One region of the Roseburia sp. 499 genome, then DNA from elsewhere that is predicted to be linked to it. Evidence: a T-box and tRNA genes for the amino acid it is inferred to sense, from the RefSeq annotation. Region 1 holds a T-box; the other holds one or more tRNA genes.

What was found. The T-box of region 1 lies ahead of pheS (phenylalanine--tRNA ligase subunit alpha). A T-box ahead of a tRNA ligase gene usually reads a tRNA of that ligase, here a tRNA-Phe.
Region 2: it encodes a tRNA-Phe, which carries the amino acid that the T-box ahead of pheS (phenylalanine--tRNA ligase subunit alpha) is inferred to sense. The anticodon was not compared.

The regions. Positions count from the first base shown of each region.
Region 1 covers NZ_CP135164.1:1,634,218-1,638,645, forward strand. Annotated here, with positions in the region: gene pheT (phenylalanine--tRNA ligase subunit beta) at 1-1,284, opposite strand, end outside; gene pheS (phenylalanine--tRNA ligase subunit alpha) at 1,298-2,317, opposite strand; T-box leader at 2,399-2,633, opposite strand; gene BIV20_RS08170 (ATP-binding cassette domain-containing protein) at 2,719-4,365, opposite strand; gene BIV20_RS08175 (hypothetical protein) at 4,408-4,428, opposite strand, start outside.
Region 2 covers NZ_CP135164.1:2,981,924-2,986,351, reverse strand. Annotated here, with positions in the region: rRNA gene BIV20_RS14680 (23S ribosomal RNA) at 1-1,736, shown strand, start outside; tRNA gene BIV20_RS14675 (tRNA-Asp) at 1,789-1,862, shown strand; tRNA gene BIV20_RS14670 (tRNA-Val) at 1,870-1,942, shown strand; tRNA gene BIV20_RS14665 (tRNA-Thr) at 1,969-2,041, shown strand; tRNA gene BIV20_RS14660 (tRNA-Tyr) at 2,068-2,149, shown strand; tRNA gene BIV20_RS14655 (tRNA-Met) at 2,162-2,235, shown strand; tRNA gene BIV20_RS14650 (tRNA-Phe) at 2,254-2,326, shown strand; tRNA gene BIV20_RS14645 (tRNA-Lys) at 2,349-2,421, shown strand; gene BIV20_RS14640 (hypothetical protein) at 2,601-2,951, shown strand; gene BIV20_RS14635 (MATE family efflux transporter) at 3,013-4,368, shown strand.

The sequences.
Region 1 (4,428 bases):
ATCTGCATCAAAAGGAATTCTTCTTCCTTCCTTTACTTTTCCATAAACATCTACGACACCACCGACTACTTCTCCTGCTCCTAATTCTTCAATTAACTGGCAGGCACGATTAATGGCATCGATTGCATTATTCGGATCTAGTCCCTTTTCAAACTTTCCGGATGCGTCTGTTCTTAATCCCACCTTTTTGCTAGAAAGACGAATATTGGTTCCATCAAAGCATGCTGCTTCAAATAACATTGTCTGTACATTATCTGTAATCATGGAATTTTCTCCACCCATGATACCCGCAATACCGATTGCCTTTTCTCCATCGCAAATCATCAGCACCGAATCATCCATAGTACGTTCCTGACCATCCAGGGTAACGAACTTTTCTCCCTTTTCAGCACAACGTACATTGATTTCTTTTCCTGCAATGGTATCTAAATCGTAAGCATGCATTGGCTGACCATATTCTTCCATAACATAGTTTGTAATATCTACGATATTATTAATTGGACGAATGCCCTGTGCTGCCAATCGTTGCTGCATCCACTTTGGTGATGGTGCAATTTTGATATTTTTTACCACTCTTGCACAATATCTTGGACACAAATCTGTATTGTGTACATTAACCTTAATATAATCATTTACATTTTCACTATTTCCGGTTTCTGTTACTACAGGTGGACGGAATTCTTTTCCAAAAGTAGCTGCCGCCTCTCTTGCAATTCCAAGGATACCGAAGCAATCTACACGATTAGAAGTAATCTCATATTCCACCACTGTATCGTCCAATCCTAACGCATGGATAGCGCTTTCCCCAACGACTGCATCGTCATCAAAAATGTAAAGTCCATTTTCCGGTGCTTCCGGATAAAAATCTTTGGTAGAACCCAATTCTTCAATGGAACACATCATTCCGAAAGACTCTACACCTCTTAATTTTCCTTTTTTTATTTTTACACCACCCGGTGTTTTCTGACCGTCATGTCCACCGGCAACTCTTCCGCCATCTAATACAACAGGTACTTTACATCCTTCTTTTGCATTCGGTGCTCCGGTTACAATCTGGATATTTTCTCCTGTTCCAATATTTACCTGACAAATAACTAATTTATCCGCATCCGGATGCTTTTCAATTTTTTCAATCTGTCCAATAACAATTTTGTCCAAATCTGCATCCAATTTTTCATACCACTCTACCTTAGAACCGGAAAGGGTCATTGCATCTGTATATTCTTGTGCTGTCACATCCAGTTCCGGCACATATTCCTTAATCCATGATAATGATGTCTTCATAATATCCTCCTACTTAGAACTGTTTCAAGAAACGGTCATCGTTCTCATATAACAATCTCATATCGTCAATTTCGTATTTTAACAGTGCGATACGTTCCAAACCTACACCGAATGCAAATCCGGAGTATTCTTCCGGGTCAATACCGCTCATTTCTAATACATGTGGATGAACCATACCACAACCTAAGATTTCAATCCAACCTTCTCCCTTACAGAAACGGCAGCCCTTGCCACCACATTTAAAGCAGGTAACATCTACTTCTGCACTTGGCTCTGTGAACGGGAAGTGATGTGGACGGAACTTCACCTTCGTGTCTTCTCCGAATAATTCTTTTGCAAATTCCTGCAAGGTTCCCTTTAAATCTGCAAAGGTAACATTTTTATCAATGACCAATCCTTCAATCTGATGGAAAGACGGAGAATGTGTTGCATCTACTTCGTCAGAACGGAATACTCTTCCCGGTGCAATCATGCGGATTGGCAGTTTGCCCTTTTCCATCTCTCGCACCTGTACCGGTGAGGTCTGTGTACGAAGTACAATTTTATCATTGATATAAAAGGTATCCTGCTCATCCTTTGCCGGGTGATTTGCCGGAATATTTAATGCTTCAAAATTATAGTAATCATATTCTACTTCCGGTCCTTCCACTACTTCATATCCCATACCAATAAAGATACGTTCTACTTCTTCTAATGCAATGGTATTTGGATGACGATGACCTACGCGGTTCTTTTTCGCTGGCAAGGTAACGTCAATAACTTCTTTCTTTAAGCGTTCCTCACGCTCTGCTGCTTCCATTTTATTCTTTGTCTCTTCAATGAGCTTTTCAATGCTTTCGCGTGTTTCATTTACCCATTGACCTACCTTTGGACGCTCTTCCGGAAGAACATCCTTCATTCCTTTTAATACAGCAGTCAGTTCACCTTTTTTTCCAAGAAAAGCAACTCTGACTTCATTTAATTTTTCCAATCCGTCGGAATTTTGAATCTCACGGACTGCGTCTGCTTTGATTTTTTCCAGTTTTTCTTTCATTGTCTTTCTCCTCTAAATTTTTATTAAGTATTCCTTCCACGCTTATTCGCGCAAAAAATCCCTATGCCAGTCAAAGACTAACATAGGGACGAAATATTCCGCGGTACCACCCTGCTTCTTAAGAAACAATTCTTAAACTCTCACTTAATGCGTAACGTGCACATACGTCATATCTTACTTGCTATAACGTTCATTTCAGATATGCAGCTCCGGTGGGAAATTCGATTGCCTTCTTTTCTTAAGAGGACTTGCAGCTGATAATCCTCTCTCTCTGTAAGCAGTGTAGCTCTCTACTGAACACCTTCATTGCCTTTCATTATTTGCATGGATATTATTTTAGCACGGTAAAAATAAAAGTGCAAGTATTTTTTACATTCTCTTCTTCGCCTTATTTCCATATATTATTTAAAATGTATAATATCATCCGCAATATCTTTCAACCTACTGTCGTGAGAAATTACAATAATAATATGATCCTCCTTAAAACTTTTTAATTTTTCAACTATCCTTTTTACGCTTATATCATCCATTGCGCTAGTCGGTTCATCCAAAATCAATATATCCGCCCCTTTCAACATGGACCTGCAAACCGCAATTTTTTGTTTTTCCCCACCTGACAAATTCGTATTTCTATTACTAACATATGTATTCATTCCTTCTGGTTTTCTTTTTACAAATTCTAATAAACCTGTTTCATCTTCTATTTCCTCCTTTTCTCTATTTAAACCATATAGAAGATTCTCCCTAATAGTTCCATCTTGTAGCATTGGCTCCTGTTCTGTAATTGCTACCAATTTTCTTCTGATTTCGTACATATTTAATTTAGAAATATCTACTCCATTGTATAAAATATTTCCCTCCGCTGCTTCCAATACTCCTGTTAAAGTTTCAATGAATGTTGATTTTCCTGTTCCATTCTCTCCATATAGCAAATAAATATTTCCTTTTTTCAATTCTACATCTTTTCCTTTAAAAATAAAGTTCTTATCATCTCTAACCGCTAGTTGATTTACGCTAATAGTATCAATTTTTGTCAATAACTCCTCTCCATTTTCTTCCTGTTCTAGTTGAAATATATTTTCCATCCTATTTACAGCAACTCTATATGATTCTCTATACTTTCCAATCTCTGTTAAATCTTTTATTTTGGACAATATCATTTCTATATACATAAAAACAGTAGTAAGTATACCTACAGAAACACTTCCGTGTGCTACTGCCCATCCTAAAATTAATATACTTCCTGCATATGCTATTCTAGAAAGAAACTCATTGAACGCTGTCAAAGAGAAATCTATCCTAAGATATTTCATTGATTTTTCGAAAAAGTTGTTCACTGCACTTACGAATTCCTTATCCTTTTCTTTATACCATGCATTTATCTTTATTACTAACATATTGAAAATCTGATTATCAATCATCGAAAAGAACTTACTTTGAGCTTCCAGCATCTCATGATTTCGTTTATATAAAATATTCTTTGTTCCAAAATAAACACCATAAAATACTACGATGAAAATCACTAAAAAAATCCCCATTGGTACATACATATAAAACATAATTGGTACTAAAAAAAGTATCAACACTATATTTTTAACAAAAACAGGAATTTTTTCCACTAAATAATCTCCGATCATAACCGCATCATTATTAATTCTTTGTGTCAAATATACGTTATCAAATTTTCTAAGTGCTTTATATTTTACAAATTTAATATAACGCAATGTATCAAATTCAATTTGAAATGCCACTATATTAGATAATTTTATATTCCATTCGCTAATCAACAGAAAAACTACACACTCTACAACCGCTAGAACAAAAAACTTTCCCAGCATAGCAATAACTGTGTTCCATCCCTCTTGTTTTAAAATTTCATCTACACACAGGCTTAAATAATATGGTATTACTAACGATAATATAAGAAAAATAAAATTAAAAAAAATATATATAATATAACTTCCTGCATTTTTTTTTATATATGTACTAGTATTGAATTCTGTACTTTCAGATGACTCGTCAATAATCGCATTGTTCATTTTTTTCATCTTTTTCACGAACCTCCTCATCTTCCTTAAAAATAACGTACTTTACCCTTTCTCACTAATTAG
Region 2 (4,428 bases), 1.3 Mb from region 1:
GCGCCGAAAATGTCCGGGGCTAAAACATGACACCGAAGCCGTGGGATGTATTTATACATCGGTAGAGGAGCATTGCTGACGCGACGAAGCAGTACCGAAAGGAGCTGTGGAGTGTCAGGAAGAGAGAATGCCGGAATGAGTAGCGAGAGGAAGGTGAGAATCCTTCCGGCCGAATATCCAAGGTTTCCAGAGTAAAGCTGATCTGCTCTGGGGAAGTCGGGACCTAAGGCGAGGTCGAAAGACGTAGTCGATGGACAACAGGTTGATATTCCTGTACTGCAGTATAACAGAACTGTGGGGACGTATGTGGAAAGCATGAGCCGGGAATGGAAAGACCGGTACAAGCGAGGTAGGAGTTAAGTTGGCAAATCCGCTTAGCAATCCGAAGACGTGATGTGGAGCGAACTAAAGTAGCGAAGCATGTGAGCCATGTACCAAGAAAAGCCGCTATTGTTTATACTGTACCCGTACCGTAAACCGACACAGGTGGATGAGGAGAGAATCCTAAGGCCGACGGGAGAAGCATTGTTAAGGAACTCGGCAAAATGACCCCGTAACTTCGGGAGAAGGGGTGCCCATCTTTGATGGGCCGCAGAGAATAGGCTCAAGCAACTGTTTAGCAAAAACACAGGTCTATGCAAAACCGAAAGGTGAGGTATATGGGCTGACGCCTGCCCGGTGCTGGAAGGTTAAGAGGAGAGGTTAGCGCAAGCGAAGCTTTGAATTTAAGCCCCAGTAAACGGCGGCCGTAACTATAACGGTCCTAAGGTAGCGAAATTCCTTGTCGGGTAAGTTCCGACCCGCACGAAAGGCGTAATGATTTGAGCACTGTCTCGACAATGCACCCGGTGAAATTGAAGTACCAGTGAAGATGCTGGTTACCCGCGCCAGGACGGAAAGACCCCATGGAGCTTTACTCCAGTTTGGTACTGGGATTCGGTACTGCATGTACAGGATAGGTGGGAGGCTTAGAAGTTGGAACGCCAGTTTCAATGGAGCCACTGTTGGGATACCACCCTTGCAGTATTGGATTTCTAACCAGCCGCCGTGATCCGGCGGTGGGACAATGCCAGGCGGGGAGTTTGACTGGGGCGGTCGCCTCCGAAAGGGTATCGGAGGCGCTCAAAGGTTCCCTCAGAATGGTCGGAAACCATTTGTAGAGTGCAAAGGCAGAAGGGAGCTTGACTGCGACACCGACGGGTGGAGCAGGTAGGAAACTAGGACTTAGTGATCCGGTGGTATAAAGTGGGATTGCCATCGCTCAACGGATAAAAGCTACCCTGGGGATAACAGGCTTATCACTCCCAAGAGTTCACATCGACGGAGTGGTTTGGCACCTCGATGTCGGCTCATCGCATCCTGGGGCTGTAGCAGGTCCCAAGGGTTGGGCTGTTCGCCCATTAAAGCGGTACGCGAGCTGGGTTCAGAACGTCGTGAGACAGTTCGGTCCCTATCCGGCGCGGGCGTAGGATATTTGAGAGGAGCTGTCCTTAGTACGAGAGGACCGGGATGGACGGACCACTGGTGTATCTGTTGGCATACCAATGCCATGGCAGAGTAGCCAAGTCCGGAAGGGATAAACGCTGAAGGCATCTAAGCGTGAAGCCCCCCTCAAGATGAGATATCCCATTCTTAGGAAGTAAGACCCCTTGAAGAGTACAAGGTAGATAGGGCAGAGGTGGAAGTGCAGTAATGCATGTAGCTGACTGTTACTAATCGGTCGAGGGCTTGACCAAGAACGGATGAAGATTTCTGTGTGAACTTTTTAAGGTATATGCCTTAATAGAAGGCCTAGTGGCTCAGTTGGTTAGAGCGCCGCCCTGTCACGGCGGAGGTCGAGGGTTCGAGTCCCTTCTGGGTCGTTAATATGGGATCTTAGCTCAGCTGGGAGAGCATCTGCCTTACAAGCAGAGGGTCACAGGTTCGAGCCCTGTAGGTCCCATTTTTGTTACTATATAGATAGTATATGCCGATGTGGCTCAATTGGCAGAGCAGCTGATTTGTAATCAGCAGGTTATCGGTTCGAGTCCGATCATCGGCTTTTTGAAAATTTCATATTTTCATTATGGGTGGATTCCCGAGTGGCCAAAGGGGACAGACTGTAAATCTGCTGGCAATGCCTTCGAAGGTTCGAATCCTTCTCCGCCCATTTATCTTATATCGCGGGGTGGAGCAGTCTGGAAGCTCGTCGGGCTCATAACCCGAAGGTCACAGGTTCAAATCCTGTCCCCGCAATTCTTTTTTTAGTCAACTGCCCAGTTAGCTCAGTTGGTAGAGCAGAGGACTGAAAATCCTCGTGTCTCTGGTTCGATTCCGGAACTGGGCACTTTCAGTTAATTAGAAAATTTGGGTGTGTAGCTCAGTTGGTAGAGCACTTGACTTTTAATCAAGTTGTCCCGGGTTCGAACCCCGGCACGCTCATTAGTATAGAAAAGAAGTGTTAAATTAGCACTTCTTTTTTTGTGCAGTATGTCGAAAATAAAAAACTCAAAAAACTATAGTGAAAAAATTTTCTGCATGTGCTAGAATTAACATATATAAGGAAAGAGAAAATACGCGATTTATTAGAACGAATTAATCATTAGAAAGGATGATAATATATGATGACAGATGAATTGCGGGAACAATTGATTAAGCAGTTTTCTGCGGAGGTGATTGAAACAAAAGGGGATATGGATCAGGTCTACTATTCTTGCCCGGGATGTGGACGTCCGGTGTCAAAAGGAATGGATAAGTGTGGATGCGGACAGGCATTGAGTTGGAAGAATATTAAGACCTCAGAGGAATCCCAGGGGGTGAAAAAGGCAACATTACAGTTTGAGGTACCAATAGATTTTGCTAAGGGGGATTGCAGAAAATGTCCAATATCTTATATTGGAAAAAGTGATGGAGATAATGTTTATGAATGTCCATTAAAGATGAGAGGTTCTTGTAAATTAGAGATTTCATAGGCTATTTGAAAGAGTATAAGATAAGAAATAAGGGGTAGTGGTACAAAGGCAGGTAACAGGAGTGAAAAATACAAAATCATCAACATTATTAACGGAAGGGGTTATTTGGAAAAAGATGATTGCATTTGCAGTGCCAATTTTTCTGGGTAACCTTTTTCAACAGTTATATAATACAGCGGATTCCCTGATAGTAGGAAATTTTATTGGCAGTGATGCATTGGCTGCGGTAAGTTCATCAGGGAATCTGATTTTTTTAATGGTAGGTTTTTTCAATGGAATTGCCATGGGAGCTGGTGTGGTAATTGCGCGTTACTTTGGTGCGCGTAAAACGGAAGAATTGGAAAAGGCGGTGCATACTTTGGTAGCACTTGGATTAATGGCAGGAGTTGTCTTGACGCTGGTTGGAATGTTGGCGACGCCTTATATTTTACAGTGGATGGGAACACCGGAATCGGTTCTTCCAAATTCTATTTTATATTTTCGGATTTATTTTGCAGGTTCTCTCGGATTTGTTATGTACAATATTTTTGTGGGGATTTTGCAATCGGTAGGGGATAGCCGACATCCGCTCATGTATTTGATTATTTCTTCTATTACTAACATTGCATTAGATTTGTTGTTTATTGCAGTATTAAAAATGGGAGTTGGAGCAGCAGCGGCGGCTACCATTATTTCGCAGATTTTAAGTGCAGTACTGTGTTTTGTGCGTCTGATAAGAAGTAAAGAGGAATATCGTATTCAGGTGAAAAAAATACGGTTCCATGGTAATATGATGAGACAAATTATTAGTAACGGTGTACCTGCGGGAATACAGAATTCTATTATTGCTCTTGCAAATGTGGTGGTACAGTCCAATATAAATGCATTTGGTTCGGCAGCAGTAGCGGGCTGTGGCGCCTATGCTAAGATAGAGGGATTTGGATTTCTGCCGATTAATTGTTTTGCGATGTCATTGACTACCTTTATCAGCCAGAATCTTGGGGCAAAACAGTATGATCGGGCAAAAAAAGGAGCTCGTTTTGGGATTATTTGTTGCATCACAATGGCGGAAATAATAGGGATATTGATTTTTGTGTTTATTCCGCAGTTGGTGGGGGCTTTTGACAATACACCAGCCGTAATACAGTATGGAACTACTCAGGCGAGAACTGTTACATTGTTCTATTTTCTGTTAGCATTGTCTCACTGTCTGGCAGCTATTTTCAGAGGGGCAGGAAAGTCGACTGTTCCTATGGTAGTAATGCTGGTTTGTTGGTGTATGATACGAATTACATATATTACGATAGCAGTACAAATTTTTCCGGTAATTCGGACAGTATTTTGGGCGTATCCGTTGACATGGTCTTTAAGTTCTGTTATTTTTATGCTCTATTTTTTCCGAGCGGATTGGATTCATGCATTTGACCGGCAAGAATAGAATAAGTATAAGGTTTCTGTTTTTTGCACATCATATTATGGAAATAATATGAAAGGCAGG